2 regions of the Tepidibacillus fermentans genome follow, and region 1 is predicted to be linked to the other one. Evidence: riboswitches for the same ligand, from Rfam matches in the RefSeq annotation. Region 1 holds a riboswitch; the other holds the start of a gene.
What was found. Region 1 has a riboswitch for cyclic di-AMP ahead of EDD72_RS07180 (dicarboxylate/amino acid:cation symporter). Riboswitches for the same ligand answer to the same signal wherever they lie in the genome.

Region 1 (14,936 bases):
AAAACAATTTTTATTCTAAAATTTCCCAGTTATTTGATATAATGAATGTAATATATTTAGGGGGAGTATGGGCATGAAAAAAAAGATTTTAGTGGTTGATGATGAATCGAAAATCCGGGATATGGTCAGTTCTTATTTAATCAATGAGGGATACGTAACAATCGAGGCAAGTAATGGCTATGAAGTAATTGATCAAATAAAACAAAATGAAATTGATCTAATTTTGCTTGATATTATGATGCCAGGTATAGATGGTTATCAAACTTTGCGTGAAGTTCGACAAATGAACAAAAAAATACCTGTCATTTTATTAACGGCAAAATCAGATGAGGTAGACAAACTACTAGGACTTGAAATGGGTGCAGATGATTATATTACCAAACCTTTTAGTTTACGAGAATTATTAGCTAGAATGAAGGCGGTATTAAGACGTACTAGTTCAGATGGTGAAACACTTGATGAAGAAATGATTATAAGAGGGGATATTTCAATAAACCTTTCTAAATATGAAGTTTATGTTTCAGGGAGAAAAGTAGGATTAACGCCTACTGAATTTAAAATATTGGTTGCCTTAGCGCAAAAGCCAGGAAGGGTATTCAGTCGTCTACAGTTAATGAATATTGCAATGGGTGAAGCCTATGCCAATTACGAACGCTCTATTGACACTCATGTCAGCAATCTGAGAAAAAAAGTTGAGGAAGATCCAGCGAATCCAAAATACATTCATACTGTATATGGAATTGGCTACCGTTTTGGAGGAGAAGTATGAAACTTCAAACTAAGCTGATTATCGCTTTTAGCAGCATCGTTGTGATTATGGCTTTATTGCAATCTATTTTTTTTCAAAACCGGATTCAAAATGTTTTCGAAAATTATGTCAGACAAAATGAAAGTGAAAGAATTGAGACATGGAAAGAGATATTAACGGAATATTACCAATTTTACGGCAAATGGGATGATATACAACAAGTTTTAGTCAATAATAAAAATTTAGTTCAAAATCGTAAAGGACCAATGTGGAAAAATAATCAGACGATCCCGCGAATGGCTGAACTTCAATTAATTGTTGCAGATAAAAACGGAAAAGTCATTGGCGATTCGGACGAAGAATGGATTGGGCATAACAGTAAAGAGATATCGGGTATTCATGAAGATTTACTCCTAAATGGGCAGAAAATCGGTGAACTGATCATTGAAAGGGATAAGAGTATCGGAATTTTAAGCTTGGAACAACAATTTTTAAATTCGATGAATAATTCCCTTTTATTTGGAACTGCGATTGCAGTTGTGGTCGCTGTGTTATTTGGCATTGTCTTTGCAAACAAATTAACAAAGCCATTAGAAAGTTTAATGATTGGGATTCGTCATTTAGCAAAAGGTGATACTTCCTATCGGGTAACGGTGAATACCAAGGATGAGTTTCATCAATTATCGAAAGCATTTAATGAAATGTCGGCAAAATTGGAACACAATGAAGAGGTGCGAAAGCAACTTGTTGCTGATGTCGCTCATGAACTTCGAACTCCTTTATCCATCCTTAGAGGTCAACTTGAATCTATTCAGGAAGGGGCCATTCAACCGACGCCAGAAGTGATTTTGCAACTGAATGATGAAGTTTTGCGTTTGACACGACTCGTGAATGATTTGCAACAGTTAAGTTTAGCAGAGGCAGGCCAATTAGTTTTAAATAAAAAGAGGGTCAATATCAAGCAAATGATTCAAAAGATTATGTTCCATTTTGAATGGTTAGCTGAGGAGAAAGAGATCCAATTACAATTAATCGGGGATGAAGAGATAATGATCGAAGTTGATCCTGATCGCTTCACACAGGTCATTGTCAATTTATTAGGGAATGCGTTGCGCCACACCCCCAATCATGGAAAAGTGACTATTGAGATAAAGAAAGAAGAACAACCTCAGCGAGTGATGATTTCACTGAAGGATTCTGGTCCAGGAATTGATGAAGAATATCTCCCTTATATCTTTGAACGCTTTTATCGAACCGATTCTTCAAGGTCGCGAGATCAAGGGGGAACTGGATTAGGACTATCCATTGCCAAAGGATTTGTTGAAGCTCATGGTGGTAGAATAAATGTTGAGAGCAAAAAAGGGGAAGGGACTACATTTCTTATTCAACTTCCATTATGAACGAAACCTACTCCAGTAAGAAATACACGGACAACGGAGCCGTTGGAATATACAAACCTATTTTTATTTAAGAATTTGTATAAAAATTTTCATACTTTTATAACACATTTGTCTAAATGATGAATTTATGGAAATGTTACTTATACTTTCTTGTATGGAGGATTATAATAAATAAAAGGTAATTCAATATTTTTACAAGTTATTTACAATTTTTTATTAGTAGTGGTTCCTTTTTAAGAACCAAAATATAAAAATGGAGAGTGCTGAAAAATGAGAGTAAGCGGTTATTTTATTCCAACAGTTAATTTATTTGGAGCAGGAAGTGTAAAAGAAGTTGGGGAGCGGATTAAAACCTTAGGGGGGAAAAAGGTTTTAATCGTTACGGATGCTTTTTTAGCAAAAGTCGGAATGGCTGATCAAGTAAAAGGATTGATTGAAGAAGCAGGATTAGAAGCTGTGATCTTTGATGGCGCAGAACCTAATCCAACCGACCGTAATGTAGAAGATGGCCTTAAAGTATGGCAAGAAAATGGATGTGACTCGCTTGTATCATTAGGTGGTGGATCATCACATGATTGTGCGAAAGGCATTGGGCTTGTCGCAGCAAATGGAGGAAGAATTCACGATTATGAGGGAATAGATAAATCTAGTAATCCATTTGTACCATTTGTAGCAGTGAACACGACCGCTGGTACTGCATCTGAAATGACACGTTTCTGTATTATCACTGACACAAGCCGTAAAGTAAAAATGGCGATTGTGGATTGGAGAGTTACTCCTGCTGTATCAATTAATGATCCGGAATTAATGGTAGGAATGCCACCATCACTAACAGCTGCAACAGGAATGGATGCGTTAACTCATGCAATTGAGGCATATGTATCTACAGATGCGAACCCATTAACAGATTCTGCAGCGTTAATGGCGATTGAACTCATTTCAGAATATCTTCCAAAAGCAGTTGCGAATGGTTCCAATATGGAAGCCCGTGAAAAAATGGCATATGCTCAATTCTTAGCAGGGATGGCATTTAATAATGCAAGCTTAGGCTATGTTCATGCGATGGCTCATCAATTAGGTGGATTTTATAATCTACCTCATGGTGTATGTAATGCGATTTTACTCCCTCATGTCGAGCAATTTAACCTCATTGCAGCCCCTGAACGTTTCCGCGATATAGCCGTGGCAATGGGCGAAAATATCGATGGACTTTCTGTCAATGAAGCAGCTCAAAAGGCGATTGAAGCAATTAAGAAACTATCTGCATCGATTGGAATTCCATCAGGGTTAGCAGAATTAGGTGTAAAAGAAGAAGATTTCGAGATTATGGCAGCCAATGCGCAAAAGGATGCTACACACCTTACCAACCCAAGAAAAGCAACCTTAGAGGAAATCGTACAAATCTTTAAAAATGCAATGTAATTCATATAATGAAAGAAAATAAGTATAGGATGGAGGTGTTTCACCTCCACTTTTTTGTATAGCGGCACTGCACAATAGAATTTGCCACCTCGTCAATTCATCAAGTCTAACCTCCCACATCTAACCTCTGAATAAAGTTTACCTTGTAAACTATATTCACTGTGATAAATATCACAGTAAAATGATAAAAAAAGAATTATAATATAAACATAGTGATAATAGAAAGATAATAACTAAAATGTTCACAAAATGTTCACATTTTCGTCATAATGTCCTAGTGTACATTCTAGGAACCTTTTTATATAATATTAATGAGAATGATTCTCAATATTAAATAAAGGGTGATCGGTATGAAGGTTACTCTTGCTCAATGTCGAGTTGGAGAAAAAGTTCGTGTCAAATCTTTGAGAATGAGTGAACGCAAACAAAAACGATTGATGGACATGGGATTATTACCTGGAACTACATTAGAAATTACCAGATTTGCTCCTTTTGGTGATCCTCTAGCAGTCAAATTAAGGGGATTCCAAATGAGTTTTCGTAAACAAGAGGCAGAAGGGATTATCGTTGAGTTTGTGAAATAGGAGGGGGAGGTTATCATGGCGGTTTATGCATTAGTTGGTAACCCGAATGCAGGGAAGACATCTCTGTTTAATTTATTAACAGGAACAAGACAGCATGTTGGGAATTGGCCAGGAGTTACCGTTGAAAAAAAAGTAGGTGTAGCAAAATACGACGAATCGATTCAAATCGTTGATTTACCTGGTATTTATAGTATTTCTCCCTTTTCCATTGAAGAAAAAGTAGCGAGTCAATTTTTGATGGAAGAAGACATCGATAAATTAATTAATATTGTGGATGCTTCTAATTTAGAACGGAATCTTTATTTTACTTTGCAACTATTAGAGCTAGGCAAACCTATGGTCATGTCATTAAACATGATTGATGTGGCCAAAACATATGGGATTCAAATCGATGTGAAATTACTAGAAGAACGATTAGGAATCCCAGTTGTCCCCATGATGGCAAGAAAAGGAAAAGGTTATGATGAATTAATTCAAGCATTTGATCAAGCAGAGGATCCGCCTAATTTTCAATTGGATTATGGAGCAGAGATTGAATGGGGAATTCATACCATTGAACAGTTGATACACGACTTACCACAATTTCGATATCACAATCTTCGTTGGATTGCCTTACAACTCCTTGAAGAAAACTCTGTAGTAGAAGGATATATTGAAGATAAAAAGGTATGGGATCATATTTTAGCAATTCGTGAAAATCTTGCTGCAAAATTAAATACTTCTGTGGCCCAAGTGATCCGGGAAAAGCGTTTCCTTTGGATTAACCAAATGTTACAAGATGTGATGACGATTGATGAGAATAAGCAGATTACATGGACAGAAAGAATTGATGCCGTTGTAACCCATAAATATTTAGGCATTCCGTTATTTTTCTTATTTATGTTTTTAACGTTCCAGGCTACGTTTTCTTGGATCGGGACACCGCTACAAGATCTATTGGATGGTTTTATTAATGGGCCATTCTCCCATACAGTAAAACAATTACTCATCTCTATTCATGCGGAAGAGTGGTTAATTCGTTTCATCGTAGATGGAATTATTGCAGGTGTTGGTGGAGTATTAGTTTTCGTCCCGCAAATCTTTGTCCTATTTTTCATTATTTCTTTCTTAGAAGACTCGGGTTATATGGCGAGAGCTGCTTTTGTGATGGATAAAGCGATGGCGAAAATCGGCTTAAATGGGAAAGCTTTCATTCCGATGATCATTGGTTTTGGTTGTAATGTTCCAGGAATTATGGCCGCAAGGACAATGGAACAAGAAAAGGAACGATTAATTACGATCTTATTAAGTCCATTTATGTCTTGCTCTGCTCGGTTAGCCGTTTATGCATTATTTACTTCGATCTTCTTTAGACAGTATCAAAGCATCGTTGTTTTCTCTTTATATGTGTTGGGAATTATTTTAGCGATCTTATTAGGACTCATTTTTAAACGATTTTTATTGAAACAAGAAGAAAGTTTATTTGTGCTTGAATTACCACCTTACCGTGTTCCAATGGTTAGAAGCTTGCTTTTAAATACTTGGGATAAAGGAAAAAACTTCATTAAAAAAGCTGGAACTGTGATTTTTAGCATGGCTGTCGTTTTATGGTTATTAGCAAACTTTTCCTTCCAAGGAATGGTTGAAAATATGAGTGATAGTTTTTTAGCGTTGTTTGGTAAGGTTCTAGCACCGATTTTTGCTCCTTTAGGATTTGGAACATGGCAATCTGCTGTTGCATTAATTAGCGGTTTTATGGCGAAAGAAATTGTTGTATCCACCATGTCAATCGTTTATGGAACAGGGGGAACCATCAGCGATTTATCTGGAGTGATTCAGAGTATTTTTACACCAGTTACTGCTTATGCCTTTATGGTATTCGTTCTTTTATATACACCATGTATGGCAACGTTAGTGGTGATGAAAAAAGAAACGGGTTCATGGAAATGGCCATTATTTTCAATCGGATATAGTTTCACGATCGCTTGGATGTTGGCTTTCATTGTCAATCAAATCGGACATTTACTAATATAAATGGGGGCGATGACATGATGATCTCATATTTGTTGGCGGCTGTGATTGTGATTTATAGTGGTTTTGTCTTGATAAAAGTGATGCGAAAACGATTAAAAGGGGAATGTTGCTTTCATCAAACGAATGAAATGAAGAAGGGAGAAGAGGAGAGATCATGATTCTTTCCTATCTCATTTTAGGTTTAATGGTCAGTTACAGTGGATGGACATTGTATCGATCCTTTCGTAACCTAAAAGCAGGGAAAAGTTGCGACAACTGTACAGGATGTTCTTTAAAAGGGGCATGCCCTGTACAACAGTTAAAGGCAAATCAAGCAGCGTTAATATTGGATCAAAACTCATGATCATAGTGTCTGAATATAAATGGTGGGCTATTTTTTAGAGAGAATAGCCCATATTTTTTTTCTTATCCTATGAGTTCTTCAGTTTCTCTATATGGTACCGATTCTTCCTCTTGATTCCATTCAGGATGATATTTTTCTTCTGTCTTTGTGATTACCACAGCACAAGCCGCATCACCAGTTGCATTCACTGCTGTACGAAGCATATCAAGGAGTCGATCAACACCTAGGATTAAGCCAATTCCTTCAACAGGTAAACCAACCGATTTTAACACCATCGTTAACATAACCAAGCCTACACCTGGAACGGAAGCTGTTCCAATACTTGCAAGTGTCGCCGTTAAAACAACAGTGATGATTTGACTAAAGGTTAAATCAACACCGTAAACTTGGGCGATAAAGACAGTAGCCACACCTTGCATAATTGCAGTACCATCCATGTTAATGGTGGCACCCAGTGGTTGAACGAAACTGCTAATGGGTTCAGGTACCTTTAAATTTTCTTGTGCTGTTTTCATTGATACCGGTAGTGTTGCACCACTACTTGATGTACTAAAAGCAACGGCCATTGCTGGAAAGAATCCTTTGAAAAAGTCGATCGGATTTCTTTTTGCAATGAATAAGATCATGGAACCATAGGTTGCAATCGTATGGATGAATAAAGCAAGAATCACAACCGACATGTACAATCCCATTGCACGGATCGCAGTAAACCCTTGTTTACCAATTGCCGAGGCAATTAAACCAAACGTACCATATGGGGCAAACTTCATCATGAGAGTAACTAAATACATCATAATTTCATTTCCTTGTTCAACAAAAGCGTGGAAAGTTCGCGCTTTTTTTCCTAGGGCTGCGATTCCGATACCAATGAAAACTGAGAAGAAAATTAAAGGTAACATATCTCCATTTGCCATGGATTGAATGGGGTTTTTTGGGATGATATTGAGCAACGTTTCCATAATAGGTGGGGCTTCTTTTGGTTTAAAATTAGCTTGTTCAGCAGAAAATTGCCAGCCTGCTCCAGGTTGAATGGTAAGTGCTAAAGCTAAACCAATGATGATCGCAATTGCTGTTGTGGAGATAAAGTAAATTAATGTTTTACTTCCAATTCTTCCTAATTTTTTAGGATCACCAATTCCAGCTGTTCCAAGGGTAATAGAGAAAAAGACGATGGGTACCACTAACATATTAATGAGATTAAGAAAGATTTTGCCTAGTGGGGTAAGAAGATATTGATCAACTGATGGGAATACATGTGGTGCAAAAAGATTTAATCCTAAACCAAACAATGCACCTAATCCTAATGCCAATAAAATTTTTCCTGTTAATTTCATAGCATACCTCCTTGAAGATAAAATAAAGCCATAGAAGGGCAAAGTCTTCTATGGCTTAAAATACGCCAAAATAAGACTCGTAATAAACGAGATCCTACCCCTCGAGACGCTTACGAAGTTAGCTGTCGGGTTCGGACGTGAGAGTCGCCCTACCTTAATGTACATTAAGAATTCACCCCAAGTGGCAATGCCACAATCTTGGTTCCTCCGCTCATATATAAAAATGATTCAGCGTGCGGACTATTCAATTTAACTTTATCTTAACAATAGTTTACATAAAAGTCAATCTTGCGCTTCTCCTGAAGTATAGATTCGTTCCATGATCTCTGTTTGTTTAACTATTAAACAACTATTTAAAACATCGTCTTTAACAAAATAAAGTTATTAAATTTTATCTAAAATGTAAAATTTTTATAAAATGATCCGATATAGAAATTGATATAGGTTAAATCACTTGAACAATTGAACAGCGATAAAGGCAAACCCGGCGAAAGCCGGGGACGCAAAGCCACAGGTCTAAGGCAAGTGAATGCTAGGATGGCTGGGTTACCGAACGGTTCCTGCGTTAAAACTCTTTTCATCGACGGTGTTCCTTGTGTTTAGACTGATGGGAAATCGTAGATGGAAAGGAGTTGTTTTTGTTTTGAAGAAACGAGTTCTCTACAAATCTATTATTTATTTCATGGTTATTCTGCTCATCACAAATTCTGTTTTGCCTGGAATGACCAAAAAAGCTGAAGCGGCTACGCCTGAAGCATTTTTAAATCCTTTTCTAGAAGAATGGCTTCCGCAGCCTGGACAGCCGCCGGGGTATTCCCAAGGATTTGCTTCGTTATTTAATAACCAATCTACAGATGGCAACTCAGCTATCCCAAGTTTATTAAACGACAGTCACTTTGCCCAATCACCGGAACCACCTGTATTGGAGGAACCTGTAGAGATTCCAAAAGGGAATGCATTTGTTCAAAGAGATGACTTTATACTCCCTTCTTATGGGTTTCCAGTGACAATCCAGCGATTATATCATTCGAGCCAAAAGAATCGCTTGTCACCTTTCGGTTATGGCTGGACATTTCCTTATAATCACTACATACAAATGTTTGATGAGTTTCATATCACGGAATTTAAATCAGATGGAACAAAGGTGAATTATACGTATCACAAAGAAGACGAAAGTTTATTAGTGGATGAGTATGATGGCGATCCGGCGATTTATTATCCGCTTGATAAAGGCTATTACACTGCGGAAGGATCCACCAAGTCATCCCTAAAACGAATTTCGAAAGATGAATATCGCGTAACACAACCCCATGGAACCACTTATGTTTTTAAAGGGTATTATGCACCTTGGCGAACCAACGCAGACCCTGTAGCCGGAAAATTAATCGCCGTTGAGGACCGCAATGGAAATCGCGTGAACTTGAGCTACGATTCCCAAGGCCGATTGGTTGAAATAAAAAGTCCCGATGGACGTACCGTTACATTCGAATATGCCGGTCAGCTCATCACATCTATGACCGATCCACTTGGCCGTGTAACAACGTATACCTATGAAAACAATGAACTGCGAAAAGTCACGCATCCTGATGGAACGACGGAATCGTATTCATATGACAACGAGCATCGCCTTCTGTCAGTGACAGATTCTCAAACTGGCACTAAGCAGTTTTCTTATACAGGAGATCGCGTGTCCAAAGTGACACATGAGGGCGATTTACTATACAGATATGAGTACGGAGATCATCAAGTAACGGTTTACGACGGATTAGGACATTCAACGGCTTATTTTTACAACGAAGACTACAATATAACGAAAAAAGTAGATGCTCTTGGAAACATATACACATATTCATTTGACGAACAAAAGCGCTTGACCAATGTTTCGGGACCGCTTGAAACGATATCCATTCAATATAACGAGTTTCATCATATTACAGTGGAAAAGTCATCGTTAGGAGAAGAATCGAATATTACCTATGACTCCAATCTTCAATTGCCTATGATCATTAAAGACGGAGAAGGACGGGTATGGAAGCGGACATACGATGCGAAAGGAAATTTAATATCTGTTGAATATCCGTTAGGGCAAAAAGAAGAATTCAGATATGATTCGCGAGGACTTGTGACGGAGTCTAAAGACTTGAACAACAAAATCACACGCTATTCGTATGATGCATATGGACAGCTCAAAACGGTCACTAACCCATTAGGCCAAACGATTTCATACACCTATGACCAAGTCGGCCGCTTAAAAAGTGTGACGATGCCAAACGGCTCCGTTACGACTTATACGTATGATAACGGTGACCGTCTTGTTTCGATAACAGACGCCAAAAACCAATCGATTCGTTATGAATATGATGCAAACGGCAGGCTGGTAAAGGCCAAGCTGCCGAATGGAGCGGTTTATGAGTATCGATATAATTCGAAAGGGCAAGTCATTCGCAAGAAGGAGCCGAATGGCGCAACGACCTCCTACACTTACAATGTCAAAGGTCAACTAACAGACATTCAAGGGCCGTTGGGAGCAACCGTTTCCTATACGTATGATCCGTTAGGAAGGTTGAAAAGTCAATCGGGCTCATTCATGAACGATGAAACATTTGAATACGATGCATTGGATCGTCTTGTCAAACATGTGACGCCATTTGGAACATGGACATATCAATACAATAGCAAGGACAAGCTTGAAAAACGGTTCTTAAACGGAAAGCTTTATACGGCTTACACGTATGATGCCAATGGATTTCCGAAGAACGTTACGAATGCTAAAGGAGAAACCTATACGTATTCTTACGACAAGATGGGCCACTTATTGAGTATTCGTGATCCGAAAGGGGCTGAAACAAGCTATCAGTACGATGATTTTGGAAATGTCATCGAAATAAAAGACCCACTTGGAAGAGTAACCCGTTATGAGTATAACGAACTACAGCAACTGACAAAAATGACAGATCCAGAAGGTAACACGACCACTTTCTCTTACGATGCGCTAGGTCAAGTGACCAAGGTAATCGATCCCCTTGGTCAAGAAACGTCTTATCAATACGATAAGATAGGCCAGCTTATTAAAGAAACGGATCCACAAGGTCATTCAATCACCTATACGTATAATTCACTTGGACTCGTTACGGCGATCGTCAATCCGTTAAAAGCCGCCTATTCATTTGCTTATGATGAAGTGGGAAATCTCCTGAAAGTGACGGATGCGCTAGGAAATGCATCCACATTTTCTTACGATGCTTTAGGCCGGATGACGAAGTATGTGAATGAAGAAGGACATGAAACCAAGTATGAATACAACTTATCTGATCGAAGCGTTAAGGTGATAGAGCCTGGTGGGGCAACTTCTGTTTACCGATTTAACGAAAGGTTTTTACTTGAGTCGGCGATCGATCCAAAAGGACACATCACCTCTTGGACCTATGATGAGCTGGGAAGAATGACTTCTGTCAAGGATGCGGAAGGATTTATCACACAATATACGTATGATGCACTTGACCGGATGGTTGAAATCGTCGATCCGAAAGGACAAAAAGTCCAATATGGCTATGATGCCGCCGGAAATGTTGCGTCGATCATAGAGCCAAACGGGGCTAAAACAGAATTCCAATATAACCTAGCAGGGGAGTTAATAAAGGAAATTGATCCTCTAAAAGGGAAAACGGAATATTCCTACACAGCAAATGGCTTATTGAAATCTGTGAAAAATGCGCTTGGGGAGATAACGAGCTATCAATATGATGCGCTGCAAAGGCTGACGAAGATAACGGATCCGCTTGGCCATATCACTAAAATCTCGTACGATGAGGTTGGAAATATTCGTGAAATCATCGACCCCGAGGGGTTTGTGACAAAGATGTCCTATGACGCTGTCGGCAACATGACGGCACTGATGGATGCTCGCGGCCATACATGGAACTACAAGTATGATTTAAATAACCAATTACGTGAGATAATCAATCCGCATCAACAAAAGATCAGCTTTACCTATAACAAGGTCGGAAACGTTGATTCTTTTAAGGACGAACGAGGCTTTGTGACAAAGTTTCACTATGATGAAGCGGGGAGATTGGTAAAAGTAACGGATCCATTAGGATATACCGTTTCTTATGGCTATGACAAAGCCGGAAACATGATTAAAATGACCAATCAACAAAATCATACGTCAACATTTGTTTATGACAAAATGAACCGTTTAATCCAAGAAATCAATCCAAAAGGGGATACAACTACCTATACGTATGACGAAGTAGGGAATGTTAAGAGCATTAAGGATGCGGAAGGCCGTATTACAAGCTATGAGTATGATTCGGTTGGGAACTTGACAAAAGTCAAAGATGCTTTAGGAAATCAAACCACTTATTTATATGACCAACTTGGACAAATGACAAAAATGATCGATGCCAAAGGGAATCAAACGGAATGGGTTTATGATGCCATTGGTCAAGTCATTAAGGAAATCAATGCCCTTGGCGAAGTGCACCAATACGTGTATGACAAAGTTGGAAACCTCGTGCAAGAAATCGATCCGAAAGGACAGACGATTCAATATGCATACAACAAGCGCCAAGAGTTGACCAGTATCGATTTAGGCGACGAGAAACTAACTTATTCATATGATGCGGCTGGGAATATGATCAAAGCATCAAGCCCGGCTACGACGGAAATCTATGAATATGATGCGTTAAATCGCTTAACCGCATTGACGAATACGAAGTTGAATAAAACAACAAGATTTACATATGATGCCGCTGGCAACCGCACACAAATCCAAGATCCGGAAGATCGAATCATTCGATATGAATATAATGGTCGCAATGAAATCACCAAGCTCATTGATCCAGACGAGAATGAGACATCGTTTACTTATAACGGTGCGGGACAAATCGCCACCATCTCCCGTGCCAATGGCATCAAGACAACCTATCAATACGACGAAAACAGTCAACTAACATCTGTCAAACATCAAGGAAAAACATTCCTTACATCGTTTCATTACACGTATGATAAAGTTGGCAACCGTCTCACTCAGGTAGAAGAGGACGGAGCGAAGACCGTATACAAATATGACGCGCTGAATCGTTTAACGGAAGTAACCTACCCGAAAGAAAAAATCGAAGCAATTCGAAATACCGTTTATACACCGCCTAACGAGAAAAAAGGGACAAAGAAAGATCAATCAAAAGACGGTGAAGAGGAAGACTCCGAAGAATCTTCATTTGTCGCCAATTTTGTCAGCTATATCTTTGGAGAAAATAGCCAAAAGGCGACAGAAACAATAAAAGGACAAGAAGAAAAAGAAGCGGATCAAGAAACTAACGTTCCAAAAGAGAGAAAAGCAAAGAGCGAAGACAAAACTACATCAAAAGAAGAAGAAAAAACGTTCTTCGGTAAAATCGTAGAAAAAGCAAAAGCCGTCCTTACGAAGGTGATCAATTTCTTTAAAGAAATTTGGAAAGAAATCGTAAGCTTCTTTAACACCATCGCAGAAGCGAAAGAGGTTTCAGATGAACATAACCGTAACAACGGAAAACCAGACGAAGCAAGACAGAATCAAGAGGAATCAACGAAGCAAGAAGCGAACACGTCGAACAAACCGAATAATAACGAAAAAGAGAAGAAAGAAAAACAAGCGGAGCGTTATCACGGAGTTGGCAAAGGACCAAAGGATTGGAATCAATTTTATGAAGAGGGCCCAACCACCTTCGACGAAACGCCAGACTACGTCAAAAAGCCCGTCCGCACGGTAACATACAAATACGACGAAGTCGGCAACCGGATTGAACAGTCAGAAGACGGAAAAGTAACGAAATATCGCTATAATGAACTGAATGAACTTGTTCAAGCAGGAGACGAATACTATTATTATGATGCGAATGGCAACCTTATTGAAAAAGAAACAAAAGAAGGTACTATCAAATATGAATATACGACAGATAACCGTCTAAAAGGAGTATATTATCCAGACGGTTCCCAAGTGGAATACGAGTATGATGCTTTACGAAGAAAAGCCGTAAGGGATCAAGAATATTATGATGCTTCCCTCATCGGCAACGGCCGAGGAAAGGGACTGGAAAATGCCATAAATCGCGGCAAAGGAGAAAAGAACGGTCTCAAGAAAAAGCTCGGCAAAGCCCTTTATCAAGAAACGACCCAATATTTATACGATGGTGTCAATGTCTTTAAAGAATACGGCGAAAACGGCCAGCCATTAGCCCAATATTACATTGGGGCCGATCAAGTGATCGCCCGGAAAATGTTCGGATTCCACGGTCGCAAACAAGAAGGCTACGAAGGCAACATACGTACACGGGGTGGGTTGTTATATTACCATGAAGACGCGTTAGGGAATATCATGGATGTCACCGACCGCATTGGCGAACCGATCATGAAATATCGCTATGATGCCTTCGGCAACCTGTTTACACAGATGGCAGCCCCATACAATGTAGTTGGATTTACAGGCAAATCCTATGACGCAAAAGCAGGACTCATTGACTTTGCGGCAAGATGGTACAGTCCAAATGAAGGGCGCTTTGTATCAGAGGATACATTTACAGGTTGGATGGATATCCCGCAAAGCTTAAACCGATATGTGTATGTTAATAATAATCCACTTGCATTCATTGACCCGACAGGGCGACAAGCAGAATCAAGCAATTGGACAGGACAAATATTAAAACGTGGTGATGAAGGACCGTTTGTTTCGGACCTACAAACCATGTTGAAGAACGTTGGATTTTCTCCAGGCCCCATTGACGGAAACTTTGGTCCGCTAACCGAAGGGGCAGTCATCGACTTTCAAAGATATGTCCATATCACGGTGGATGGCATCGCAGGACCTCAAACCTATGGGGAATTAGTAAAATATGGGGGCCTTGGAGGGAGTACAGGAGGCGAAAGTGGTCGTCAAGAAGTGACGCCACCCCCTCCGACAAAAGAAGAAATCATCGCCATGAGAAGCAGCTATTTTCGATCGGTAGCCGGTGTAAGACAGCCATATGATGTTCAAAATAACGTTACCGTCCAAAGCCGGTATATTTATCATCAATCAACGCCATCAAGGTATGGATTTGACCTTAAAGCAGG
Region 2 (14,936 bases), on a different contig from region 1:
TTGTGATAAAAATGAGGATTGTTCTACCAAAATTGTCTGGGAAAAGCTTCGCACAACAATGGCCACTGTTTTAGACGGAATGAAACTTTCTGATTTGGTATTAGGCGAAAAAACCATGATTGATACATTATAAATTTGGGAATTATATTATAATTTTTTATGATTCTCATCGATGTTTTGACATGGTATGATAAGTATAGATAATTAACAACATTATTACGTTGTCAATAAACTTATCATAGTATGTCTTTTTTCTTTATTTATTGTAACAAAATATTTTTGTTTTTTAGTGAAAGTTGTTTCGAAAGGAAAAGATATTGTTAAAAAATAGGGAGTGAGAATGTGAAGGTTTTAATTTTGGGAGCAGGATATGGTGGTTTGATGACTGCACTGCAACTACAAAAGGAATTAGATTACAATGAAGCAGAAATCACAATCGTAAATAAGCACAGTTATCACTATATTACCACTCATTTGCATGCTCCAGCCGCAGGAACATTACCTACCAATAGAGTGAAAATTGAATTAGATGATTTAATTGACCGCGAAAAAATCAATCGAATTCAACAAGAAGTAGTCGAAATATCTCTTGAAAATAAAAGTGTCAAATTAAAAGATGGACAGATATTAGTTTATGACGTATTGGTCATTGCCTTAGGAAGTGACATAGAAACCTTTGGTATCAAAGGTTTAAAAGAGCATGCTTTTGTCATTCGTAGTGTTAATTCCGTCCGTTTAATTCGCGAACATATCGAATATATGTTTGCTAAATACAAAGCAGAACCAGATCATTCAGAGTATTTAACCTTTATTGTTGGGGGAGCAGGTTTTACAGGTATAGAATTTGTAGGGGAACTTGCTGATCGGGTACCAGAACTTTGCAAAGAATTTGATGTAAACCCTGAGGTCGTTCGTATTATTAATATTGAAGCTGCTCCTACCGTCTTACCTGGATTTGAACCCAATCTTGTTGAACATGCAATGGAAGTTCTAAAGGGTAAAGGCGTGGAAATTCGAACCAACACGCCAATTAAGGAAGTTACAGCTGAAGGGGTTACTTTAGCAAATGGAGAACAAATAAAATCGGGAACAGTAGTATGGACAGGTGGTGTACGTGGAAACAAAATCATTGATAACCTTGGAATTGAAACGATCCGTTCTCGAGCAAAGGTGGATCCTTATTTAAGAGCACCTGGGTATAAAGATATATTTATTATCGGCGACAGTTCCATTGTATTTGATGAAAACGTAAAACCCTATCCTCCAACTGCGCAAATCGCTGTTCAAGAAGGTGAATATGTAGCCAAACAGATCGTTTCTCTTATTCGCAATGGTGAAATGAAGTTGAAACCTTTTAAATTTCAATACCGTGGAACCGTTGCTTCTTTAGGTCGCAGAGAAGCGATTGGAACAGTAGGAAGATGGAAGATAAAAGGAATGACCGCTTCATTAATGAAGCAATTGATAGATAATCGATATTTATATTCCATTGGTGGCTTGCCGCTAGTCTTTAAAAAAGGAAAATTTTTAGGATAATTTGATCGATTTGATTTGATCCATTCAAAGCCGAGATTCCTCGGCTTTTTTGTTTATTAAGAACACGAGACAATTCGGTCAATCCAATTGCAAAACGAATATTAATAATCTCCTGAATAATTGATATATTATACAAATAAGGGTGAAAGGGGTATAGAAGATGGTCCAAGAAACAGAACATGTTTGTGGACTATGTGATGGTCAGGGGTATCATGTTGTCATGGTTGGTGGAACGGAAACTTGTCCTGCATGCGATGGGTTGGGAGTAGAAGAAGAGATATAAATGATTGTAAAGAGAAATATATATAATGAAGGAAGTCCCAAGTTATTTGGGACTTTTTTGCTGTTAGATCGTTTCAAGTAATTCATCAATATCATTTTTACGAATACAGGTATACATCGGAGTATCTCGTAAGGTATATCGGCTTGCTTCCGTTTCTCTTAATTCTTGAACGAGATCGAGAAAATCTTTTGGTTCATCCGTCTCAAAAGCGACAACAAATTCTTGATCGTCAATCCCAAACGAATAAGTCGTATTTAATTTCACAGAGGGATATTTGTTTCCAATTTGAATATGTTCATCCATCATCCCTTGACGAGTTGCGAATGTTAAATGGTACCAATCCCTTGTTTTTACAAAAGGGTAGACGAAGAGATATTTGTATTTTCCGGGTATGATGAAAGCTCGCGAGTTTTGATGTTCAGGCTCAATTTTATCTACGTACATACTTCTTTTTGAAATCGATAGATAGGAATAGGTAACTGTTAAATATTGACCTAAACCAGTATGTAATAACTTAGTAGTCATTTCTTGAAAAAGTTCTAAGCGGTTAGTGATTCTCCAAAGCATAAAATCAACATCTGCTCGAATACCAACAAGGGAATAATAAAGAAGCATGAGATCGGAATGATTCATATATTCTTTCACTACTTGTTGGAATTCATCTTTCCTTCTTTTTTGTTCATCTTTGCTCAATCTGCGAAAAGCAGGGTCTACCTTGAAGAAAATAAAGTTGATGTATTGAGTTGGACGATTTGGGGAATTCGTTGTTTTAGTTGCATGTGGATTCAGATTCATTAGCGATCCTCCTTTTTCATGGTAACTCATTCTCATTTTAAACAAAGATAAACCGTTTTACAATATAAACACTAGGTATTTAGTATAAAAAGGACAAGATTTATTTTTGTCAGGTCGAATCGGTAAAATTAGCAAGAGATAATTTCCAAGTTCATGCAAAAATCTAAGAAGTTCTCTCTAAAGTAGGTATAAAAATTTTTTTGTCGGAAAAGATGAACTTTAGAGAGGAGGTAGATCAATGTCTACCAAAAATAAACAACCAGCTAAATTATCATTACTCTTCTTGCTGGTTGTAATATCCATCCAATTGATGGGGTTTACAATGATTCCAAAACAAATAGAAAATAGGAATCAAAACAATCACGTGAATCATGATTTTATGAATGAGATGTTTCATTTTTTCCTTGAAGATCATCAATTACCCTTCTTAGGAAAACTGTTGAGTAAAGAACAAAAAGAACCTATAAAAGCCAAAAGTAATGAAACGAAAAGTCAACCTATCTTTGATCTTTCCAAATATGAAAAGGTACATGTGGTAGCGACAGGTTATACAGCTGGAAAGGAATCAACAGGTAAAGATAAATCTCACCCTCAATATGGTATTACTTATTCCGGAGTTCGAGTCATAAGAGGGAATTATTCTACGATCGCCGCTGACTTAAACGTTTTCCCAATAGGAACCGTCCTTTATATTCCAGGATATGGCTACGGTGTTGTTGCCGATAAAGGTTCGGCGATAAAAGGGAACAAATTAGACCTTTATTTTGAAACTATTCAAGATGTTTATCAAGAATGGGGAAAAAGAGAAGTTGATGTTTATGTGATTAAAAAAGGCGATGGGACTTTAACAGAAGAGGTTATGAAAGAATATAACCGTGCAGAACCAGTTGATGCAATAAAATAAAATGATTTACGGGCAAGGAGTAAATATCCTTGCCTTTTTTGATTGTATTCGAAATCGTGCAATTTGTGTTTTCCTTTGTTATGATAAAAGTATTCTTTAGTCAGGGGTGAAATGATGTTCAGAAAATATCCTGAGGAATATTATTTGTTTTTTGAGAAATTTAACGAAGGGGAATATTACGAATGCCATGACCTACTTGAAGAAATTTGGTTAACAGATCGGCAAAACAAGTTTCTACAAGGATTATTACAAGTGGCTGTTGCCGTTTATCATTTCGAAAACGGAAATATTTACGGTTCGAGAGCCCTTTTTCAATCTGCTTATCAATACTTACAACCTTATCGTCCTGAATATTGGGATCTTGACTTAGAGCCTGTGATCAACTTTATTGAAAAAGCATTAGCTGTTCTACCTCAAGAAAGAAGGATCTCCATCGATGAAGTCACAAAAATCGATTTTCCTAAGATTCAATTACATTTGAAACAGGAAAAACTTTAGCCAACCGAAATAATTTTCAATTCAGTGAAAAAAAAGTACAATATTCCATATCCATTTTTTTGGAGGTGTTGTCATGAAAATCGAATTTACGAATCTAAATGTTGCAGAGATTAAAGCAGATTTGTTGGTATTTGGTCATTATCTCAATGAAAAAAAACCACAGGGTAAGTTAGCAGAGTTAGATCAAGTTCTTGATGGTGCGATTTCGGATTTAATTCAGCAAGGGGATATTACGGGAAAGGCAAAAGAAACTGTTCTTATTCATACGTTTGGTAAAATTCCTGCCTCTCGGGTTTTAGTAATTGGTTTAGGAAATTATGACCAATTCGATCAAGATCTGATTAGGGAAGTAGCTGCTATTGCTGTAAAACAAGGAATCAAAGTGAAAGCAAAACGAATCGCTTCTTGTCCTTTTGGTATCAATCATCCTAATGTTCATGAACACCATGTGACTCATTCATTTGCGGAAGGGGCTGTTTTGGCTGCTTATCATTTTGAAGGGTATCGTTCAGAAAAAGAAGAGCATCACCAAATCGAATTCATCCAGCTGATGGCAGATCAAGTATCGGAAGAATTAGAGTATGGAATTGAATGTGGAACTGCTTATGGATTAGGAACCAATCTTGCAAGGGATTTAGTCAATTCCCCTGGTAATCTGATGACGCCGACAAAGATGGCAGAAAAAGCAGTAGAAATTGCTCGCCGTTATGGGATGGAATATGAAGTCCTCGGTAAAGAAGAGATGGAGCGTTTAGGAATGGGCGGACTTTTGGCAGTGGCCCAAGGAAGTGATCAACCGCCAAAAATGATCGTGATCAAATATCGTGGTCGAGAAAAGTGGGATGAAGTTTTAGGTTTTGTCGGAAAAGGTTTAACTTTTGATAGTGGTGGAATTTCGCTAAAACCTGCAGCGAATATGGATGAAATGAAAACAGATATGGCAGGAGGAGCAGCCGTTCTTGGAGCGATGGAAGCGATCGGGCGATTACGTCCAAAAGTAAATATTGTTGCCGTCATTCCTTCTACTGAGAATTTACCATCTGGCAAGGCCTATAAGCCTGGAGATGTCATCCGTACGATGAGTGGAAAAACGATTGAAGTTTTAAATACAGATGCAGAAGGTCGTCTAATTTTAGCAGATGGAATTACCTATGCAAAAAAGCTAGGAGCAACAAGAATTATTGATCTAGCCACTTTAACAGGAGCGATTCTTGTAGCGCTAGGTACGGTAACTACAGGGGCTTTTACAAATGATCCTGCTTTCCTTGAAGACTTTAAGAAATCAGCGAAAAAAGCAGGCGAAAAAATTTGGCAGTTACCTACTTTTGATGAATATAAAGAACAAATTAAAAGCCAAATTGCTGATTTGAAAAATACTGGGGGAAGAAATGCAGGCAGTATTACTGCTGCACTATTCTTAGATGCTTTTGCAGAGGATACTCCTTGGATTCATTTAGATATTGCGGGTACAGCTTTTACATCTAAGGAAACACCGACTACTCCAAAAGGAGCTACTGGTGTGATGGTTCGCTCTCTTGTACAAATTGCGAAACATTATGGAAAACACGGGATGAAATAAATAGAATTTAGGATATGGCAGGGGATTTACTTAAAAAACCCTTGCCCTTTTTTTACGCTGACGCTAATCGCTTTGTTTTCTCGTTATATCTTAATAAAAGAGGTATAATATAAATTAAAAGGGAGTGAAAGGAGAATCTCATGAAAAAAGGAACCATTATTTTAATTGTTATTGTTGCTATTTTTGCAATACTCGCTTTTTCAATGATAGGTAGCTATAATAGCTTTGTTTCACAAGAAGAAGCGGTAAATCAATCTTTTGCCCAAATTCAAACCCAATTACAAAGAAGAATGGATTTAATTCCGAATCTGGTCAATACCGTCAAGGGTTATGCCGCTCATGAGAAAGAGGTTTTGCAAGGGATTGCCGATGCAAGGGCTCGTTTAGCAGGAGCCAGAACACCTTTAGAAATGGCGAATGCGAATACAGAGTTGAACTCAGCTTTAAGTCGATTAATAGTTGTTGTCGAACGGTATCCGAATTTAAAAGCGGATCGACAATTTACGCAATTAATGGATGAATTGGCAGGTACGGAGAATCGAATTGCAACCGCAAGAAGAGATTACAATACTGCGGTACAAACCTATAATCAACAGATCAAAAGGTTCCCTGGAGTGATTGTCGCTCGTCTATTTGGTTTTGAGCCAAAGGAATATTTCCAAGCGGATGAGAATGCCCAAAAGGCACCATCTGTTGATTTTGGGAGTCAATCGAAATGAAAAAGAGGTTAAGAGGAATCTTTTTTCTTCTCTTTGCTATCACGGTTTTATTTCAATCCATTAGTTTTGCTCAAATTGAGATTCCAAAACCTATTGGAGATATATATGTTCAGGATTTTGCGCATGTCTTAACTCCTGATCAAAAGGCTGAATTGATTGATCTAGGAAGAAGATTAGATGATGCCACAAAAGCGCAAATTGCAGTTTTAACGGTTGATACGACAAATGGTATACCAATTGAAGAATATGCAACCACCGCTTTTCGTACCTACCAGTTAGGTGATAAAAAATTAAATAATGGTGTGTTATTTGTTATTGCAATGAATGACCATAAGATGAGAATCGAAGTTGGCTATGGTCTTGAAGGAGCAATTCCTGACGGGAAAGCAGGACGAATCTTGGATGATTTCGCTGTTCCATATTTGAAAAATAATCAACCAGACTTAGCTGTGATGGGGGTCTATAAGGCTCTGTATAATGAGGTGGCTAAAGAGTATCATTTAAACTCAGATCAATTGGTTCAAAATAGACCACCTGATACTCCAGCAAAAAAATCATTTAGTCTTTCCGAACTTGTGTGGGCTCTTATTATTTTTGTCTTTATCCTTATTGATTTTATCTTCTTCGGCGGCTTTTTCACCTTTACGATTCTATCGCTAGTTGCAAGAGGAGGCGGTGGTCGATTCGGTGGTGGCGGTCCACGTGGAGGTGGCGGTGGATCATCCGGTGGAGGCGGAGCAAGCCGTGGATGGTAGTATTGAAGCCGAGTGATTCGGAGATAGTGGGTTTATATATTCCATAAGCAGCGACTTTTGGGAGTGTATTTCTTACTATTTTTTTTTATTCAAAAGAAATACACAGACAACGGAACTGCTATGGAATATATAAACCTATCTTTTTGATTACCAATCTTCCAATCAAAAACTTCATGAGAAGTGAGAACTTATTTGCAACCTATCATAACGGTGAGCCTTTGACAATCATGGTTGGCCTTTACGTTTAGTGATTCCACACCTCTATTTCTGGAAAAGCGCAAAATGGGTGAGAGGAATCGAGCTCATGAAAGAGGATAAACCGGGTTTTTGGGAACGAGCAGGATACAATATGTATGGTGATCCGTGGAAAGAACAAAGATATAAAGATGATTGATAACAAGTGAAATGATGATATTTCAAGCGAAAAGCGAATATATTATCAATTTTCATGCCAAATACAAGGTAAATTAGGCTACTTTTAAAAAACGTTTCTATTTTACAAAAGGATAGATGAGGAGTATGATACATCTCATACAACTTAAGAATGTTATTAACTGCTTAATCCTTTATGGAGCGGGGGAACCATCGTATCTGGGGTGAATCCTATGAATGATTCATAGGTAGGGCGTTCCTTCTCTACGTCCGAATCCGTCAGCTAACCTCGTAAGCGATATAGAGAGGTGTTTATCGTGTAGACGTTAAACTGATACCACGAGAAAACCATTCTCGTGTTTTTTCTTTTATGGACTTTAATTTTCAAAAAAAGGCAGGAATGAGGATTCTATGTCGACAAATCAATTAAAAAGGTTGCTTATAGGTTCACCATTACGGACAAAACAACTATCTCATGAAAAATTACCCAAATGGAAGGCATTAGCGGTTTTTTCATCGGATGCCTTATCTTCAGTAGCCTATGCAACTGAGGAGATTTTACTCGTATTGGCTTTGATTGGAACAGGAGCATTTGCTTATTCCTTACCGATCTCGCTGATCATTTTATTTTTACTGTTAATTATTACGATTTCCTATCGCCAGATTATTTTTACTTTTCCTTCAGGTGGTGGAGCGTATCTTGTAGCAAAAGAACATTTAAACATTAATTATAGCTTAATTGCTGGGGCAGCATTGATGATTGACTATATTTTGACTGTCGCAGTAAGCGTGACTTCAGGGGTGGCGGCAATCACTTCTGCTTTTCCATTTTTTATTCCTTGGAGAGTTCTATTATCTGTTTTACTTGTAGTGATCCTTATGGTTCTCAACTTGAGAGGAATTCGTGAATCAGCCACCGTATTTGCTTATCCAACTTATTTATTTATTGGTTCAGTATTGCTGATGATTTTATTTGGGGGATATCAACTCTGGCATGATGGATGGCACGGTTATCCGCAAACAGCAATTCATCATGGGAATTCTCTAATAGGTAGTGGGGCGATTTTATTACTTTTTTTACGAGCATTTGCTTCGGGATGTTCGGCAATGACAGGAGTAGAAGCAATTAGTAATGGAGTTCCCGCCTTTCGGTCACCATCTCCCAAAAACGCAGCGAAAACAATGATTTGGATGTCAGTCATTTTAGCAACAATGTTTTTTGGGATTACGATTCTTGCTTATGGATATGGAATTACACCGAAAGAGCATGAAACTGTTGTTTCCCAAATTGCAGAACATATTTTTGGAAGAGGAATACTCTATTATTTCATACAAATTGTAACGATGTTCATCCTTTTCCTTGCAGCGAATACAAGTTTTGCCGGTTTCCCCCAACTCACTTCCATTATTGCGAAGGATGGGTTCTTACCAAGAAACTTAACAGCACGAGGAGACCGTCTTGTGTTCTCAAATGGGATTATTTTATTAAGTGTGATGGCAATCATATTGATTATTGCCTTCCATGGTGATAGTCATGCTTTGATTCCTCTCTATGCAGTAGGAGTATTTTTATCTTTCACGATTGCTCAGGCTGGAATGGTCAAGTCGTTTATACAAGAAAAAGGAAATAAATGGTTATCTAAGACGATGGTCAATGGTATTGGGACCTTATTTACAGGAATTGTGACCATCGTGACAATTGTTGCCAAGTTTACTGAAGGTGCTTGGATGGTTACTTTAGCCATACCTATTGTTGTCTTAATTTTTTATCGCATCAAAGATCATTATAATGATGTTTCCAATGAGCTACGACTGGAGCAACCGATTCAAATCAGTGAAATGACATCGAAAGTGATTATCCCTATTTCGGGGGTAAGTAAGGTTGTTGCTCAATCGGTATCATATGCGAAAAGTATTTCAGATGATGTGGTTGCGGTTACGGTAGCGTTTGATGATGAACAAGCATCACGAATGAGAGAAAAATGGAATTCTCGGATTCCAAATGTTCCTCTAGTCATTTTACGTTCACCATATCGAACATTGATTCCTCCTTTAATGAAATATATTGATAATTTGGAAAAGTCAAGTGATAACATGTTTATTACGATATTAATACCGCAATTTATTGTAAGAAAATGGTGGCATACATTATTGCATAACCAAACAGCAGTTGTTTTGAGGACCGTTTTGTTGCATAAAAAGAACGTGGTCGTTACAACGATCCCATTTCATTTAAGACATTAAACTTTTTCTCTCTACCATAGACTATAGAATCGAATGAGTCTATTCTATATAATTAAGACGAGTTCTATTTTGAAATGATAAACTTTAATTCATGAATGGAAAGTGATGGGGATGGAAGAAAAATTAGCGATTGATATATTTGTTCAATTTTCAACCAGGAATTTATCCGAATTTAAAAAGGCCATTCCAAAAATAAAAATGATTTTAATGAAAGATCTACAGTTAGATGATCGGTTTCATCCCAAAAAGTATGTTCGTTATTATCTAACATTGAAAATATTAAGAATGTCTGACCAAATGCCGATTCATCCAGATTTTAATATTTCACAACAACGAATTGAACGTATCCATAATGCAGCACTTACCCTTGATATTTTAGAGATGAAGCTTTATTCGATAACAGGCTTGAACGAGGATTTGTTTTGCCATGTTGAGGTTGGTGGTGTTTATGTTTTGGAGAATGAAGAAGAAGCAAATGTAGACCCGTGGTACAGTATTTAAAAAAAGCAGACGATATGAAAAATGTCGTCTGCTTTTTTGAAGTATATCTTGTTCATTATCTCGTTTTTTTATTCGGTTGAAACTGTTCAGCATTTTCTTTTGCCATTTGCATTTCTTCATAAAGACCTTTTTGATCTGCATTGACTCGAAGTTTCTGAGGTGTTTTATGTTTTTCTTCTCCCATCTATTTAAGCCTCCTTTCGTTTTTTCTAGTGTTCGATGGGAAAGATCGTTTCATGTATAAAAAGAGGTTGTCTATGATTGACAATAATTCCAATTATGGTACATTTAAAATGTTGGGAAACGCTTTCATATGGAGTTAAAACTCCATATGAATAAGTTCGGCTTTATCAAATCTAACTTTTGACTTCAGACTTTCTGAACAAATTTTGCGAAGCAAAAATTGTTCATTAGGGAGAGATGTGTTATGCAACAATTGGATCAATTTCGGGATCAAATTATGTCTAAGGAGATTGGTTCACTTATTATACCTTTTCAGAATGTGATTACTGTAAGATCAACATGGAATTTAGAAAAGGCTTTAAGTAAATTGATGGAATCTGGTTGGTCTTCTGTCCCTGTTCTAAATGAGGCGGATGAAGTAGAAGGGGTTATCAGTAAATCGGAAATCCTTGAATACGCTAGGATGGAGAAAGTCCCATATTATCTTGATTTTCGTCGTAAATTCGTCCATGATGCGATGAAGCAAAATGTCCCGATGTTAAGTGATGATACCATATTACGCTATGGAATCGAATTACTTGTGGATTGGCCGTATTTGCCTATTGTCAATCATGATCGGAAATTCATCGGAATCTTAACTAGACGATCAGTATTAGATTATTTGCTAAAAGAGTTCTATGAAGCCGAATAAATTCATTTCATAATTTTTAAATAGTTCTATTGAATCAAAAAGAAATGTGAACTAAAATCAAAGTGTAGTAATGAAAGCGTTATGATTAACCTCATAAATTTTTTATGAGGTTTCTAATTAAACAGGTCATCAGATGACCATATAATCTTGTGAATGGGTGTGAGGAAAGTGAAGGTTTCTCTTTTTGCAACTTGTATTACTGATATGTTTTATCCCAATGCGGGAAAAGCGGCGGTAAATCTATTACGTCGTTTTGGGGTAGGGGTGGATTTTCCACAAGGTCAAACGTGCTGTGGACAGCCTGCTTATAATAGCGGTTATATGGAAGAAGCAAAGCAAGCTGCCAAGCAAATGATTCGTGCTTTTGAACATAGTGAATACATCATTGGCCTCTCTGGTTCCTGTAGTTCCATGTTAAAAAAACATTATGTGGAATTATTTGAGGGAGATCCAGAATGGTATCCGAAAGCGGTTTCACTCTCTGAGAAAGTGTATGAATTCTCCCAGTTCTTTGTCGATGTATTAGGTATTACCGACGTGGGTGCTGAATTAAATGCCACTGTCACACTTCATATTGCTTGTCATACACGTCGAGGTATGGGAGTTGTCGATCAACCAGAGCAAATGTTACGTGCTGTGAAAGGACTAAAATTTGTTCCACTACCAAATGCAGAAGATTGCTGTGGTTTTGGTGGTACTTTCTCCGTGAAGAATCCAGAAATCTCTGAGGAAATGGTTCAGGAAAAAACGGAACATATAGAGGAGACAGGTGCTGAAATTTTAGTTGGAACAGATCTGGCTTGTCTAATGAATATTGGTGGACGGTTACGACATAACGGAAAACCAATACCAATGATGCATATTGCAGAAATATTAGAACGGGGGTTGGCGAATAAATGAGTAAAGAAACCCACCAAAGATTAGTTGAACGTGTAAATAAGGCTAAGAAGGATCAATTCCTCAAGCAATCGTTACAAAAAGCCCAAGCTCGCTTTCGTGACGGAAGAAAAGCAAGAGCAGATGAATTAGGAAATCTTGAGGAATGGAAAGAAAGAGCAAGTCAGATTCGTAGACACACGATTGAAAATCTCGATAGTTATTTAGAACAATTTGCTAATAATGTTCGCAAGTTAGGTGGAAAGATTTATTTTGCTAGTACAGACAAAGATGCAATCGATTACATTAAAAAAGTAGTGAAAGAAAAAGATACCCATTCGATTGTAAAATCAAAGTCGATGGTTTCGGAAGAGATGCATTTAAATAAGGCATTAGAAGCTGAAGGAATCCGAATGGTAGAAACGGATTTAGGGGAATATATTATTCAATTAGCAAATGAAACCCCCTCCCATATTATCGTACCTGCGATTCATAAGAATAAAGAACAAGTGGCCGAATTATTCTCAAAAGTAGCAGGTAAGGAATTACCTACTGATCCGCATGAGCTTACCGAATTTGCCCGTAAGACGTTACGACAAGAGTATTTTAAAGCAGAAGTAGGAATTACGGGTTGTAACTTTGCCATTGCAGAATCGGGTTCATTTGTTCTTGTTACAAACGAGGGAAATGCTCGGATGAGTACCACTCTTCCACGAACACATATCGTGATCATGGGGATGGAGCGTATCGTACCCACATGGGAGGATTTAGATGTTGTTCTTTCTTTATTACCACGCCATGCGACGGGCCAAAAAATCACTAGTTATGTAACAGCGATAACGGGACCAAAACAGCCGCAAGATATTGATGGTCCAGAAGAGTTGCATATTGTGGTTGTCGATAATGGACGTTCGGGTATCTTGGGAACAAAATATCAAGAAGTTCTCAAGTGTATCCGTTGCGGGGCTTGTCTAAATGTATGTCCAGTATATCGTCATATTGGCGGGCACGCTTATGGAAGTGTCTATCCTGGACCGATCGGTGCGGTATTATCTCCATTATTAAGTGATAAGGAAGATCATAAAGAGTTACCATTTGCTTCAACGTTATGCTATGCTTGTTCAGAAGTTTGCCCAGTAAAAATTCCATTAGCTGAGTTACTGATTGAGCATCGTAAAGATTATGTAGATAGTAAACGGTCTTCTTTTGGTGAACGGATGGCAATGAAAGTGTTTGGAATGGTTGCTGGAAGTCAAACTCTTTATGAGACAGCCACTAAAGCAGCTCACTCTTTAACAAAGCCGGTTACAAAGGATGGTTACTTTAATAGGGCCCTGCCTGTTTTACGTAATTGGACTGATGTCAAAGATATGCCGCAACCAGCAAAAGAAACCTTTAGGGATTGGTGGAATAAAGAGGGAAAGGATGCTGGTAAAGAATGAGCAAATCATTGAATCATGATCAAGAAAGTTTCTTAAATCATATTTCTAAACGATTGGGACGTGAACGTCGTTCCAATGTTTCACCTCCCAAATATGATCAATTTCCATGGGATCATCTCTACCAAGGAATGGATCAAGAGGGATTGATCCAGCAATTCATTAAAAATCTTGAAGCGATTGCCGGAAAAGTTCGACGTATTTCTTTAGCTGATGTAGCAAATGAGATTATAAATATTATTGATGAGATTCAAGCAAAAAAAGTAATTATCTGGGATGATCCAAGGTTAGAACAATATGGAATTGAAGAAGCGTTAAAAGATAAGATAGAGTATATGAAGTGGGAGACAACCAAAGGATTCGAAACACTTACTCAATATGCCGAAAAAAGCCAGATGGGCATAACGGTGACTGAATTAGGATTGTCAGAAACAGGTACAATTGTCCTATATAATGAGGGTGGCAAGGGGAGAAGTGTGAGCCTTCTTCCAGAAGTTCATGTTGCGATTTTACCTTCAGAAAAGATCGTCACTCGGTTAACTCAAGCGTTGCAAATGATCAAAAGAACTTTTGATGAGAAAGGGCGTCTCCCTTCCCTCATTAACTTCATTTCCGGACCAAGCAGAACATCTGATATTGAGATGGTACTAACGACAGGAGTACATGGGCCAAAAGAATTATATGTTTTAATTGTCGATTAGACCATGATTAGAACCTCTCTTAATTGAAGAGAGGTTCTTTTTGTGTGCGGACGGCATGGTACGAAATTCGTAGAGCCTGTATAAGCGATTGTAGAGGGAAAAGCTCCTATTTTTGGAGGATCAAATCGTACTTTTCTTGGATATCGTCGATAGTCTTCCATACTGATCAGTTGAGGTACATAATGTATTTTTTTAGTATTTTTGGTATGGAATGAATGCCTAAGAATTGTAAAAGGTCTTAGAAAGGGTATAGACTTTATTCTTTATAGCCATACTAATTAGGAAGAATGAGGAAGATAAGGATGTGAAAATATGTCATCTTGGACAGCGTTGGTACCATTCTTACTAGTTATTCCTATTTCTATTTTTACAAAGCAAGTGATTCCAGGACTGTTTGTCGGGCTACTTGCAGGAAGTTATTTAATGGACCCCAGTCTACTGGGTGGGTTAAGAAAATTTTTATATTATCTTGTACATAATTTGGTCCAAACGAATAATATAAGAATTATCATCTTTTTATATGTGTTTGCTGGACTAGTGAGTATGATTAAGTTAACTGGCGGAATCAAAGGATTCGTTCATCTCGTTAGTAAAAAAGTAAAAACGAAACGTTCTGCTTTTATGCTGACATGGCTATCGACGATTGGAACATTTAGTGATCCAGATTTTCGCATTGTTACGATTGCTCCGATCATGAAAGCATTAAAACAAAGATTAAAATTATCATCGCAAGAACTAGGTTTTGCAATCGAAGCAACTTCTAATCCTGTTGTAGCATTGATCCCCATAGCAACGGCGTTTGTAGGTTATATGGTCTCTGTGATTCAACTTTCTTTAGAAAAAGTTGGGATACATGATAA

Region 2: it holds a riboswitch for cyclic di-AMP, as region 1 does, so the genes downstream of both, EDD72_RS05465 (APC family permease) here and EDD72_RS07180 (dicarboxylate/amino acid:cation symporter) in region 1, are expected to answer to the same signal.

What each region holds. Positions count from the first base shown of each region.
Region 1 is NZ_SMAB01000009.1:35,830-50,765, reverse strand. It holds gene EDD72_RS07210 (response regulator transcription factor) at 74-769, shown strand; gene EDD72_RS07205 (ATP-binding protein) at 766-2,148, shown strand; gene EDD72_RS07200 (iron-containing alcohol dehydrogenase) at 2,419-3,570, shown strand; gene EDD72_RS07195 (FeoA family protein) at 3,921-4,154, shown strand; gene feoB (ferrous iron transport protein B) at 4,170-6,167, shown strand; gene EDD72_RS12535 (hypothetical protein) at 6,182-6,325, shown strand; gene EDD72_RS07185 (FeoB-associated Cys-rich membrane protein) at 6,322-6,510, shown strand; gene EDD72_RS07180 (dicarboxylate/amino acid:cation symporter) at 6,573-7,844, opposite strand; cyclic di-AMP (ydaO/yuaA leader) riboswitch at 7,937-8,088, opposite strand; cyclic di-GMP riboswitch class I at 8,312-8,398, shown strand; gene EDD72_RS07175 (RHS repeat-associated core domain-containing protein) at 8,527-14,936, shown strand, end outside.
Region 2 is NZ_SMAB01000006.1:45,736-60,671, forward strand. It holds gene EDD72_RS05420 (RrF2 family transcriptional regulator) at 1-133, shown strand, start outside; gene EDD72_RS05425 (NAD(P)/FAD-dependent oxidoreductase) at 343-1,536, shown strand; gene EDD72_RS12485 (YuiA family protein) at 1,697-1,819, shown strand; gene EDD72_RS05430 (chlorite dismutase family protein) at 1,883-2,614, opposite strand; gene EDD72_RS05435 (3D domain-containing protein) at 2,853-3,518, shown strand; gene EDD72_RS05440 (DUF309 domain-containing protein) at 3,633-4,016, shown strand; gene EDD72_RS05445 (leucyl aminopeptidase) at 4,090-5,595, shown strand; gene EDD72_RS05450 (LemA family protein) at 5,736-6,314, shown strand; gene EDD72_RS05455 (TPM domain-containing protein) at 6,311-7,069, shown strand; partial or broken gene EDD72_RS05460 (molybdopterin-dependent oxidoreductase) at 7,222-7,463, shown strand; cyclic di-AMP (ydaO/yuaA leader) riboswitch at 7,615-7,754, shown strand; gene EDD72_RS05465 (APC family permease) at 7,853-9,685, shown strand; gene EDD72_RS05470 (hypothetical protein) at 9,791-10,186, shown strand; gene EDD72_RS12935 (hypothetical protein) at 10,242-10,370, opposite strand; gene EDD72_RS05475 (CBS domain-containing protein) at 10,614-11,060, shown strand; gene EDD72_RS05480 ((Fe-S)-binding protein) at 11,229-11,960, shown strand; gene EDD72_RS05485 (LutB/LldF family L-lactate oxidation iron-sulfur protein) at 11,957-13,378, shown strand; gene EDD72_RS05490 (LutC/YkgG family protein) at 13,375-14,076, shown strand; gene EDD72_RS05495 (Na+/H+ antiporter NhaC family protein) at 14,389-14,936, shown strand, end outside.